DNA from 3 places in the Pseudactinotalea sp. Z1748 genome. Region 2 is predicted to be linked to each of the others. Evidence: riboswitches for the same ligand, from Rfam matches in the RefSeq annotation. Region 2 holds a riboswitch; each other region holds the start of a gene.

Region 1 (4,207 bases), 140 kb from region 2:
ACTCCGGCCACAGTCAACCGTATCTGGACGCACCGGTCTTGCAGGCGCAACCTGCCCAGCCACATCCCGAACAGGAACGGCCCGAGCCAGGTGATCACCGGGTACGGCCCGGTCAGGAATGTCGAGGCCACGATCTGCCCGGGCGCATCCAGTAGCGTGGCAGGCTCCCGGTCGAAGACCTCACCGGTTCTGAGTTGGGCACCCAGCCACACCAGTGGTCCAGCGGCAGTTGCCGCGATCGAGGCGGTCAGCAGCAGCCATGAGGGGGCCCGCACCACCACCAGTCCCACGAGAAACAGCACCGCATAGGTGGTCAGGATTACCTTGGAGCCATGACCCGCCAACTGAGTGCTCAGCCCAATCAGGCTCAGCAGAACCGTCCGCCACAACACCTGCCCCCAGGGTAGCGCGGCACCGTCGCGGGCCCGGCGGGTCAGGAACGAGTACCCGATCCCGGCCAGCAGCACGAACAACAATGAAGCCCGCCCGTGCGGCAGCCGCATGACAAGCCCGGCGATGCCATCGTCATAGAGCGGACCGACGTTGACCGCGAGCATGCCCAGGATGGCCAGCGCCCGCGCCGCGTCCAGTCCGATGACCCGGCTATGGGGTGCGGCGGCATGCCCGGGGTCGCTAGCCGCGTGCGCCGCGCGCACCGGTGCGCCGTCCTGCTGCTCCGAGATTGGCACAGGTTGTAACCGCGACCTATATCAGTTGGAGAGTGGTGAGGCAGGTGGCGACCTCGTCAGTGGTGGAGAACGCGGCTGTACCCGTGCGTACCTGGAGGTCCTGGTCGATGAGTTCACCCTGGCAGGTGGTCAGGCTGTGGTAGAAGCACTCGTGAGTCCGGCTCACGTAGGGGGCCACGGATAGGTAGAAGAGGTCCTCGGGCATCTGTGCGGCTAGTTCCTGCTGCCCGTCGGAGAGCACCAGTTCATCGGGCCGGATGGAGGCAATGTCATCGGTGGGGCGTTCCTTTCCACCGAGCCGGTCCAGGTGGTCGATCATCTCTGCGACCTCCATGCCGGCCAGGTCATGGGTGGCGAGGAACGCGGCTTCATCACCTCCGGCGGTGGGCTCGGAGGCCGGATCCGACGAGGAGCAGCCGGCGAGGATCAGCACCAGCGCCCCAAGGATCGCCGCCATTCTCTTCATGTTCTTCCACCGTCCTATTGGGCCCCGCCGCCATTTTTTTGCTGGTACGACAGGTCATCGTCGCCCGAATGTGTTCAAGGATTCGACCAAACGGGTCATCCAGGCAACCATTGCGCCCGAGATTCTGGGCTTTCGTCTCGAATCAAGGTGCCTTCTGCAGCGCAGGCGGCAAGGTCTGGGTCGGCGCGAGCGTGGGTAGACCTGTCAACTGATGGCGGCGAGGAGTTCGTTGCCAGCCTCATCGCAGGCCCGGCACGCCTCTGCGCCGATGCGGCAGTGGTCGTGGGCCTCTGCGTGACGCCTGCATTCATCGCCGCAGGATCTGCAAACTTGAGAACAGGCCTGCAACTGGGCACGGGTGCGGTCGGCATGAGACCCGGTGTGTCGGGACAGCATGCGGGCCGTGGCGCCGCAGATGTCGGCGCAGTCAAGGTTGAGACGTATGCAGGTGCGCAACTCGGAGACCATCTCCTCGCTCAGGCACGCGTCTGCGCAGGCGGTGCACGCCTGAGAACAGGCCACTAGGGCATCTACCGTGCGGGCCAGAAGATCCCGGTCGAGACTGACCTGGGCGGGGTGGGTATCCATCATCTCTCTGGTTCTCATTGTCGCCTCTATCTCGATAGCCATCACAGCCTTGTCTCCCGACGCTACGACAGGAGCGGCGGGCATGCAGTCGCCGCGGCGGGGGATGACGATGAAGGTTTGATGAAGCATTCGGTAATGCCGTGATCTAACCGTGATCCGAGGGTTTGCGGTATGTACTGTCACTCTTGCCCCCGCCGTGCGGGAAGCCCACAAGCGGACGCCGAACCCTGCCACCGCACCGTGGTCACCGATCAACGCCGTGGCAGGGGCGGGGGACCCAGCCGTCGGTGCGCGAGCACCTAGGGGTGAAGTCCCGCCTGGGGAGCCAGGCAGACCGGGTAAGTCTCCAATCCGAACCCGACAACTGACCTCGTAGGCGAACTGGAGAACCGAATTGACTGAACCAACAACCGGCGCCCGACACCGCGCGGCGTGCCGCCCCTCCACCCCACTGACCGTTTTCGCTGACTCAGTCACTGGGACCACCGGCAGACGGACGCTGGCCGTCTTCGCCTCCTCCGGATTGGTGCTCACGATGGGCGCCTCCAGCGCTGCGGCCGTCCCCCAGGTGTCGAGTTCGAGTTTCGGGGCCGGCGCCCTGGCCAACGTGGTGCTCGACGCCGACGTCGACATCGATAAGGTGGTCACCTCACCAACCGTCACTGTCGATGAGGACATCGACTGGCACGTCGCCATCGCTGAGGTCTCCTCCGAAGCTCCACCCCCACCCCCACCCCCACCCCCACCGCCAGCCATTACTGCGCCGGAGCGCCCCACCCAGCGTGCCGCTCCGGCCTCCCGCACCGGTCAGCGCACCGAGCAGCCGGCTCAACAGCAGGAGCAGCAGACCGAGGATTCCTCCTCCGGCGAATCCAGCGAGCAGACCGCGAGCACTGCCTCTGCCTCCGGTTCTGCGGTCGTGGACGTCGCCCGCCGCTACGTGGGCACCCCGTATGTGTGGGGTGGCTCTACCCCGGCGGGCTTTGATTGCTCGGGCTTCACCGCCTACGTCTTCGCCCAATTCGGGGTAAGCCTGCCTCGGACGTCCGGTGCCCAGGCGGGCGCCGGACGCATAGTCTCGGCAGCCGAAGCCCAGCCCGGCGATCTGGTGGCGTGGCCCGGCCATGTGGGTATCTACACCGGCAACGGCGACAACATCGCCGCCCGAAACCCCGGCACCGCCCTGTACGAGGGCCCGATCTTCCATAACAACCCCACGTTCATCCGCGTGCTCTGACCGCATATCTCAGTTGCTGCATCGGCCCGTCCGGCCCAGGGCGGGCCGATGCTCGTGCGGTGGCTGGATGAGAGCACACCCTTTCCAACGCGGCCACTGCCGAAGACCGCCGGTGGAGGCGGTCTCAGGCCTGCGAATGCTGCCGCCCCAAGGGCAGTTCGATGGTGAAGACGGCGCCGTGGCCAAGCCCGGCGCTGGCCGCTTTCATGCTGCCACCGTGGGCCTGGACGATGGAGCGGCTGATGGCAAGCCCGATCCCTGACCCTCCGTGCGCGCGGTCACGAGCCGCATCAGCACGGTAGAAGCGCTCGAACAGGTGGGGCAGGTGCTCGGCGGCTATCCCACCGCCGTTGTCCTGGACCCACAACCGCAGTCGCGATCCACTCCGCTTGGCACCCAATTGGACTTGACCTCCCTTTGGGGTGTGCCGCACGGCGTTGTCCAGCAGGTTGGTCAGGACCTGCCCGAGCCGGTCAGGGTCCGCGGTGATGACCGTCTGGCGTTCCGACTCCGTGGCCTCGATCGTCAGATCAATGCCCTTGTCCGCGGACTTGACGCTTGCCTGTGTTGCGGCGTCCTGAAGTAGGTCACCGACCCGCAGCGGCTGCCACCGCATTTCCAAGCGGCCCTCGCTGGCGGTTGTCACGAGCGTTATGTCCTGGGCCAGCCGGGCAAGGCGTGCGACCGGCTCACGCAGCATGCCCATCGTCGGTTCATCGGCAGGTACGACACCGTCGACGATCCCTTCGAGGTAGCCATCCAGGGTCGCCACCGGGGTGCGCAGTTCATGGGCCAGGTCGCCCAGCATGCGGGTGCGGGTCTTTTCAATATGTCCTAGGTCAGTGGCCATGGTGTTGAACGCGGCGGCGAGGTCATCGAACTGCGCGCCCATGTGGACCGCTGGCACATGGACGTTGTAGTCACCGCTTGCGACCTGCACTGCTGCTTGTCGGACCCTTTCCAACGCCCTGGTGATGCGTCGAGTGACGACAATGCTCACGAGCACTGACGACAGGAGAGCGACGAGTAGCGCCACGGAGAGGGACAGGGTCCATGCCGCGGTGAAGGCTTGCCTTGCGTGAGCCACGACCTCGGAGTCAACGGGCTCGGCCATGAGCATGTGATCGTGGAAGATCATCGGCCCGATCACCGAAGCGACAGCCCACGCTGTCCCGGCGGCCACCAAGAGGACCGCGACGATCGCTGCCAGGAGCCGAGCGCCCAGTC
Region 2 (4,207 bases):
CACGGTCCTCCTTAGCCCCGGAGATCGCCACGTAATCGGCCATCGCCAGGTGCTGGACGAGTTCGCACAGGCCCACACCGCCGGCATGGGGGAAGACCCGCACGCCGAACTTCTGCGCGAGCAGCAGGATCGCCAGGTTCTCGTTCACCCCGCCCACCCGGGCGGCGTCGATCTGGATCAGATCCACCGCTTCTGCCTGCATCAGTTGCTTGAAGATGATCCCGTTCTGGGCGTGCTCTCCGGTGGAGACCGGGACCGGGATCTGCCGGCGGATCGCGGCGTGGGCGAGCACGTCGTCGGGGCTGGTTGGCTCCTCGATCCAGGCGAGGTCATAGGGCGCCAGCGCGCTCATCCACCGCACCGCTTCGTCCACGCCCCACCGTTGGTTGGCGTCCACGGCCAGGTGCACGTCCGGGCCGAGCGCCTCCCGGGCCAGGGACAGCCGGCGGATGTCCTCATCGAGGGATTGGCCGACCTTGAGTTTCACCGTCCGGTAGCCGTCGGAAACCGCTTCGCGGCACAATCGCGTCAACTTCTCATCGGAGTAGCCGAGCCACCCGGGTGTGGTGGTGTAGGCGGGGTAGCCCTCGGTGAGCAGTTCAGCGGTGCGGGCAGCGCGTCCGCCCATCTTCTTCTGCAGCATCTCCAGGGCCTCACCGGGGGTAAGTGCATCCTCCAGGTAGCGCCAATCGATGCACGCCACCAGTTGCTGGGGGGACAGTTCGGCGATGAAGCGCCAGAGCGGCTTCCCGGCGCGGCGGGCGGCCAGGTCCCACACGGCATTCACCACGGCGCCGACTGCCATGTGGATGACACCCTTCTCCGGGCCCAGCCACCGCAGTTGGGAGTCTTCGGTGAGCAGGCGGGGCACCAGGCTGAGGTCCTCGCACACCGCGTCGATATCCAGGCCCTGGACGTGATCGGCCAGGGCTGCGAGCGCCGCGGCCTGGACATCGTTGCCGCGGCCGATGGTGAAGACGAAACCGTGGCCGGCCAGTGGTTCACCACCGGGCAGGGTCTCATCGGTGCGCAGAATCAGGTAGGCGGCGGAGTAGTCCGGATCCGGGTTCATCGCATCGGAGCCATGCAGTTGACGGGAAGTGGGGAATCGAACGTCCCGCGACTCAAGGGCGGTGATGGTGCCCATGGCAGCGATGTCCTTTCGGAGATGGGTGGCACGCGTGCAGAGAGAGTAGACGTAGGAGGTATAGCACAGATCCGGCAGGGCCGACGGTGGCAATCTTAGGCAGTCTTCGCTGATGCCTCCCTAAATGATCGGACGTCTAGCCCGCTTCCGAGCCCAGATTCGCCCTCAGTAGGTGATGTCCAGGCCCTGTGCCAGCCCACCCCCGAGGTCAGCATTAGTCGGCTGAAGCCTCCTCTTCAGCCGACTAATGCTGACTTCGTCGCTGCGGCCGGCTGATCATGGGCGAGCAGCCCGGGGCCGCCACGCACGTCGGCCCGCCCCGAAGTTCGGGGCGGGCCGACGTGTCGCACGCGGCAGGTGAGTCCGTGAGCCGGTCAGGCCACCCGGATGAAGGTGGGGTTGGCCCGCCAAATCTTGCTCTCGTGCAGCGCGGTGCCGGGGTTGCGGGCGGCAATGTGGTTGCCGTTGCCGGTGTAGATACCGATGTGCCCCGGCCACCACACCAAGTCCCCGGGCTGGGCCTGGCTGGCGGAGACCACGTGACCGGCACTGCGCTGAGCCCCGGAGTTACGCGGCAAGTCGATGCCGGCCTGGGCGTACACGTAGGAGGTGAACCCGGAGCAGTCGAACCCAGCCGGGGTGGATCCACCCCACACGTACGGGGTGCCCACGAACTGGCGGGCGATGTTGACGATCGCACTGCCAGAGGCGCTGGCCTGCGGGGAGGGCGCAGCGGAACGCTGGCCATCACGGGAGGCCGTGTCGGTCCCCCGCTGCACGGAAGCCGATCCGGAGCCCGACGTTGACGCCGAGCCCGACCCGGAGACTGAAGCCGACCCCGACCCCGACGACGAGGCCGACCCCGACGAGGATCCGGACCCACCGGGGATGGTGAGCTCGTCACCGGGGAAGATGAGCGCGTCTGCGCCCAGGCCGTTGGCGTCGATGATCGCCTGGACGCCGGCGCCATACCGCGCCGCGATCGCGGCGACGGTGTCACCGGCGCTCACGGTGTGGGTGGCTCCACCAGCACTTGAGGTGACCGAGCTGGTGGGGATGGTGAGTTCGTCACCGGGGAAGATCAGCGCATCGGAGCGAAGGCCGTTGGCCGAGATGATCTCCTGGATGTTCGCGCCGTATTGGGCGGCGATATTGCCCACGGTGTCACCGGCGTTCACGGTGTAGGTCTCGTCCGGGTCGGCGCTGGCTGCGGGCATCGCGAGGCCGAAGGCCAGGCCCGCGGTGGCCACACCGGCCGTGCCGCGACGGGCCACCTTTCCCACCGGCAGGTCGGAGAGGAAGGTGGTGGGACGCACGTCGGCTCGGTGCCGCGCGCGTGCGGTGCTGTGTAGTGTCATGGTGTTTTCTCCGGTTGCCTACGGGGTTAGCTGTCGGGTTCGGGTCGGATAAACACCCGGCCTGGCCGTCGCCAGACTTCACCCCAGAGACCGGCACGCCGGTCCCGTTTTTCGTGGGTCCCCCGCCCCTGCCAGGGCGAACTATGGGCCGCAGGCGGTGGCAGAGTTCGGCGTCCGCCTACGGACTTCCAGGGTCGGAAGTGCGGCGACCGTAACCCGCCCATGGCCGGATGTCACGATTCGGTAACATAGATCACAATTTGGTCACGGCGACCGCGTCGCGGCTCGGGACCGCGACCACGTTCGCTGCCGGCAACTGGGGCCGGCGACTCCACGGCGTTAGTGGCGGTGACGCACCGATTCACCGCTCCACCCCCGCCTCCCGCCGGGTCCGCGCATTGGCGTGCACCGACCATCGCGGCACCCAACGCCCCAGCGCCCCGATCACACCCGCCGAGAGCACTCCCATCGCGACGATCCCCGCAGCCAGGGAGCCCAGCGCCGCCCCGGCCGAGACCACCAGCGGCCCGGCCGCTCCCCCGGTGTCGGCGAATAGCCGCCAGATCCCCAGGAACTGGGCCCGCTGCCCCGGTGGAGCGGTATCGGCGCCCAGCGTCATCAGGATGCCCGACCCGATGCCGTTGCCGAGCCCCAGCACCATCGCCACCACCGAGACCCCCACCAGGGTGGACGTCAGCGGTAGCACCAGCATCGCCACCCCCATCACCGCCATCGAGGGGATCGCCACCCACAACCGCCCGAACCGGTCCATCACCTTGCCCGCCGGGTAGAACAACAACATGTCGATCGCCCCGGACAACCCGAACACCAGCGACGTGGTGGAGGGGTCGAAGCCGAGGGACTCGGTCCACACCGGCAGCACCGTGTTGCGGGCCCCGCGCACCGCGCTGACGCCCAGCACCGCGACCCCCAAGGTGAGGAACACCCGGCGGTGCTCGCGCAGCACGGCCAGCACGGCCGGGCGGGCACCGGCGGATGGACCGGCATGCGCCAGGTTCTTGGCCGGGTCGCGAACCCCGACGACGACGGCGGCCGCGGCCAGGGAGGTGACCACGCCTACCCAGTAGGATCGGGAGGGCTCCTCGGACCCGGCCATCACCAGGGCACCGACGAACGGGCCCAGGAACAGCCCGATCCGGGCAACCCCGCCCAGGGTGGACAGTGCCCGGGCCCGGCGCAGCGGGTGGATGACGGCGGTCAGGTAGGACTGGCGGGCAAGCCCGTACACCGCTTCGCACGCGCCTACGAGCAGTACGCCGACCGCCAGGGTGGCCAGGTTCGGCGCCAGCGCCAGCCCGGCCAGCGCGAGCACCGCCAGCCCCGAGGCCGCCACCATCGCCGGCCGGTCACCCACCTTCGCCGCCAGCGCCCCGGCGGGCACGTCGGCCAGGATTTTTCCCACCGCCAGCAGCGAGACCATCAGCGCCGCGGTGGACAGGCTCCCGCCCAGGCTGGTGGTGGAGACCGCGATCATGGGCATCATCGCGCCCACGCCGATCTCGAACAGCAGCGTGGGCAGGTAGACACCGGGAAGCAGGGCACGCAGGGAGATCGAGGGGCTCGGGGCAGGTTCGTGTGCGCTCATCTCTGGGCATTGTCGCGCATACGGCGAGGGACCCACGTCAGCCGCAGGCACGCAGCCCAGCGCCAGTTCAAAGCCCACCTCATCGCCCGGCCTCCA
Region 3 (4,207 bases), on a different contig from region 2:
CCGCCCCAGGAACACTTCCAGCACCCGGGAGCCGAGTTCGGCAATCAAGGTCAGCACCACTGCCGCCACAGTCAGCCGTATCTGGACCCACCGGTCGTGCAGCCGCAACCGGCCTAGCCACATCCCGAATAGGAACGGCGCGAGCCAGGTGATCACCGGGTAGGGCCCGGTCAGCAGTGTCGAGGCCACGATCTGCCCCGGCGCGTCCAGTATCGTGGCAGGCTCGCGGTCGAAGACCTCACCGGTTCGCAGTTGGACACCCAGCCACACCAGTGGCCCAGCGGCAACTGCCACGATCGAGGCGGTCAGCAGCAGCCCGGACGGTGCCCGCACCACCACCAGTCCCACGAGGAAGAGCACCGCATAGGTGGTCAGGATGACATCAGAGCCATGACCCGCTAACTGAGTACTCAACCCGATCAGGCTCAGCAGAACCGTCCGCCACAACACCTGCCCCCACGGCAGCGCGCCACCGTCACGGGCTCGCCGGGTCAGCAACGAGTACCCGATCCCGGCCAGCAGCACGAACAACAATGAGGCCCGCCCGTGCGGCAACCGCATGACGAGCCCAGCAATGCCGTCGTCATACAGCGGACCGATGTTGACCGCGACCATGCCCACGATGGCCAGCGCCCGTGCCGCGTCCAGCCCGGTGACCCGGCCATGGGGTGCGCTGGCATCCGGGGAGGCGCCTGCCGTGTGCGCCGCGCTCACCGATGCGCCATCCTGCTGCTCCGCCCTGGCACAGGTTGTGACCGCGCCCATCCAAGTGTCATGTCGACCCGGTGAAGGGACCCTGGGCCGACTAGGTGCGAGGCCCTCTGAGCCCCTCCGCGGCCGGCCCGGGCGTTCCTACGTCAGTTGGAGGGTGGTGAGGCAGGTCGCGCCCTCGTCGGTGGTGGAGAAGTCGGCTGACCCGGTCAGGCCGTCATAGTGAACCTCAATGGTGCCCTGGACATCGCGCGGCAACCAGAAGCCGGCGAAGCCGTTCGCATAGGTCGTCACCTCTTCATCGATGAGCACCTCGCCTGTTGCATCGTCGAGGATCCGCACCTGGAGGTCCTCGTCGGTCAGCTCACCCTGGCATGTGGTCAGGCTGTGGTAGAAGCACTCGTGAGTCTGGTTCACGTAGGGGGCTACGGAGAGGTAGAAACGGTCCTCGGGCATGGGCAGGGTAAGTTCTTGCTGCCCATCGGAGAACATCAGTTCATCGGCTCGGATGGAGGCCATGTAGTCGGTGGGGCGTTCGGGCCCACCGAGTCGATCGAGGTGGTCGATCATCTCCGCGACCTCCATGCCGGCCAGGTCATGGGTGGCGAGGAACTCGGCTTCATCACCCTCGGTGGTTGGCTCGGAGGCCGGATCCGCCGAGGAGCAGCCGGCGAGGATCAGCACCAGCGCCCCGACGATCGCCGCAATTCTTTTCACGTTCTTCCACCTGTCCTATCAGTCCCGGCGCATCTTCTGACCAGCACGGCAGCAGGTCATACTTACCAAGGATTCTTGCCGATCAACTGGGTCATCGTAGGCAACTGCTGCTGCCGAGAGTTTAGGTCTTTCGTCCCGGACCCAGGCGGAGCCTTCCTGCGGCGCCTATTTGAATCGCCCCAGCAGGCCGTTCTGGGCCGGCGCGGGCGCAAGTAGCCCTGTCAACTGATGGTGGCGAGGAGTTCGTTGCAGGCTTCCTCGCAGGCTCGGCACGCCTCTGCGCAGATGCGGCAATGGTCATGGGCCTGTGCGTGACGGGCGCACTCATCGCCGCAGGACTGACAAGCCTGGGCGCAGGCCTGCAACTGAGCACGGATGAGGTTAGCGTCATGACCGGTTTGTCGGGACAGCATGCGGGCCGTGGCATCGCAGATGTCGGCGCAGTCCAGGTTGGTACGTATGCACGTGCGCAACTCGGCAACCATTTCCTCGCTCAGACAAGCGTCTGCGCAGGCGGTACACGCCTGGGAACAGGCCACGAGGGCATCGATCGTTCGGGCCAGTAGATCCCGGTCCAGAGTGATCTGGGCAGGGTGGGTATCCATCATCTCTGCGGTTCTCATTGTCGCTCCCGTTTCGATAACCATCACAGCATTGGCTCTCGACGTTACGACAGCAGCGGCAGGCATGCAGCCGGCGAGGCGGGGTGTGACGATGAAGGTTTGATGAAGTATTCCGGTAATCCCGTGATCAAACCGTGATCTGAGGGTTTGCGGTAGGTACTGTCACTCTTGCTCCCCGCGCCGTGCGGGAAGCCCACAAGCGGACGCCGAACCCTGCCACCGCACCGTGGTCATCGATTAAACGCCGGGCAGGGGCGGGGGACCCAACCGTCGGTGCGCGAGCACCTAGGGGTGAAGTCCCGCCTGGGAAGCCAGGTGAGACCGGGTGAATCTCCAACCCGAACCCGACAGCTGACCTCGTAGGCGACTTGGAGAATCGAATTGACTGAACCAACAACCGGCGCCCGACACCGTGCGGCCTGCCGCCCCTCCACCCCACTGACCGTTCTTGGTCACGCAGTCACTGGGACCACCGGCAGACGGGCGCTGGCCGTCTTTGCCTCCTCCGGCTTGGCGCTCACCATGGGCGCCTCCAGCGCTGTAGCCCTCCCCCAGGTGTCGAGTTCGAGTTCCGGCGTTGGCTCCCTGGCCAACGTGGTGCTCGACGCCGACCTCGACAAGGTGACCACCTCACCGACCGTCTCGGTCGATGCAGACATCGCCTGGGACTTCGCCGCCGCCGAGGTCTCCTCCGAAGCCCCGCCCCCTCCCCCGCCGCCAGAGCCGGTCATCACCGCGCCGCAGCGCCCCACCCAGGACGCCGCCCCGGCCTCCCGCACCGGGCAGCGCACCGAGCAGCCGGCTCAACAGCCGGAGCAGCAGGCCGAGGAGCAGGCCGGGGAAGGCTCGGGCGGGTCCAGCGAGCAGGTCGCAAGCACCTCTTCCGGTTCTGCGGTCGTGGACGTCGCCCGACGCTATGTAGGCACCCCGTATGTGTGGGGCGGCTCTACCCCGGCGGGTTTTGATTGCTCGGGCTTCACCGCCTATGTCTTCGCCCAATTCGGGGTAAGTCTGCCTCGGACATCCGGTGCCCAGGCGGGTGCCGGACGCATTGTCTCGGCAGCCGAAGCCCAGCCGGGTGATCTGGTGGCGTGGCCCGGTCACGTGGGCATCTACACCGGCAATGGCAACAACATCGCCGCCCGAAACCCCGGCACCGCGCTGTACGAGGGACCCATCTTCCATAACAACCCCACGTTCATCCGCGTGCTCTGAGCGCAGATCTCAGCACTCTGCATCGGCCCGCCCTGCCCCAGGGGCGGGCCGATGCTCGTGCTGTGGGTGCCGACGAGGACGCATCCCTTGAGGTGCCCATTGGAGTTGATATCAAGCCTGTGAATGCTGACGACTTAACGGCAGTTCGATAGTGAACACCGCGCCGTGGCCAAGCCCCGCGCTGTCCGCTCTCACACTGCCCGCATGGGCCTGGGCGATGGAGTGGCTGATGGCAAGGCCGATCCCCGACCCTCCGTGCGCGCGGTCACGAGCAGCATCGGCACGGTAGAAGCGCTCGAACAGGTGGGGCAGATGCTCGGCGGCTATTCCGCTGCCATTGTCCTGCACCCACAAACGCAGGCGCGATCCAATCCGGTCGGCGCCCAACTGGACCTGACCTCCCTTGGGGGTGTGCCGCACGGCGTTGTCCAGCAAATTTGTCAAGACCTGCCCGAGCCGGTCAGGGTCGGCGGTGATGACCGCCTGGCGTTCTGACCTTGTGGCCACGATCGCCAGGTCAATGTCCTTGCTAGTGCACTTCACGCTTGCCTGTGCTGCGGCGTCTTCGAGCAGGTCACCGACCCGCACCAGCTGCCATCGCATTTCTAAGCGTCCCTCGCTAGCGGCAGTCACCAGGGCCATGTCCTGGGCCAGACGGGCAAGTCGTGCCACCTGCTCACGCAGCATGACTATGGTCGGTTCATCAGCCGGCACGACACCGTCCACAATCCCTTCGAGGTAGCCATCCAGCGTCGCCACCGGGGTGCGCAATTCATGAGCCAGGTCGCCCAACATGCGAGTGCGGGTCTGTTCGATCCCACCAAGGTCGGTGGCCATGGTGTTGAACGCGCCGGCGAGGTCATCGAACTGCGCACCCATGCGGACCGCTGGCACATGGGCGTTGTAGTCACCGCTGGCGACCTTCGCTGCTGCTTGGCGGA

Evidence for each region. A riboswitch is a leader RNA that binds a small molecule or an ion and turns the genes downstream of it on or off. The one in region 2 is predicted to bind cyclic di-AMP.
Region 1: another riboswitch for cyclic di-AMP. It lies ahead of ACO0LU_RS01650 (C40 family peptidase); the one in region 2 lies ahead of ACO0LU_RS02240 (LysM peptidoglycan-binding domain-containing protein).
Region 3: another riboswitch for cyclic di-AMP. It lies ahead of ACO0LU_RS07775 (C40 family peptidase); the one in region 2 lies ahead of ACO0LU_RS02240 (LysM peptidoglycan-binding domain-containing protein).

What each region holds. Positions count from the first base shown of each region.
Region 1 covers NZ_JBMPQB010000001.1:335,698-339,904, forward strand. Annotated here, with positions in the region: gene ACO0LU_RS01635 (heparan-alpha-glucosaminide N-acetyltransferase domain-containing protein) at 1-689, opposite strand, end outside; gene ACO0LU_RS01640 (CueP family metal-binding protein) at 706-1,155, opposite strand; gene ACO0LU_RS01645 (four-helix bundle copper-binding protein) at 1,360-1,872, opposite strand; cyclic di-AMP (ydaO/yuaA leader) riboswitch at 1,989-2,137, shown strand; gene ACO0LU_RS01650 (C40 family peptidase) at 2,138-2,980, shown strand; gene ACO0LU_RS01655 (HAMP domain-containing sensor histidine kinase) at 3,105-4,207, opposite strand, start outside.
Region 2 covers NZ_JBMPQB010000001.1:471,676-475,882, reverse strand. Annotated here, with positions in the region: gene ACO0LU_RS02245 (enolase C-terminal domain-like protein) at 1-1,147, opposite strand, end outside; gene ACO0LU_RS02240 (LysM peptidoglycan-binding domain-containing protein) at 1,522-2,505, opposite strand; cyclic di-AMP (ydaO/yuaA leader) riboswitch at 2,507-2,688, opposite strand; gene ACO0LU_RS02235 (MFS transporter) at 2,867-4,111, opposite strand.
Region 3 covers NZ_JBMPQB010000003.1:98,632-102,838, reverse strand. Annotated here, with positions in the region: gene ACO0LU_RS07790 (heparan-alpha-glucosaminide N-acetyltransferase domain-containing protein) at 1-714, opposite strand, end outside; gene ACO0LU_RS07785 (CueP family metal-binding protein) at 853-1,428, opposite strand; gene ACO0LU_RS07780 (four-helix bundle copper-binding protein) at 1,650-2,051, opposite strand; cyclic di-AMP (ydaO/yuaA leader) riboswitch at 2,284-2,432, shown strand; gene ACO0LU_RS07775 (C40 family peptidase) at 2,433-3,266, shown strand; gene ACO0LU_RS07770 (ATP-binding protein) at 3,378-4,207, opposite strand, start outside.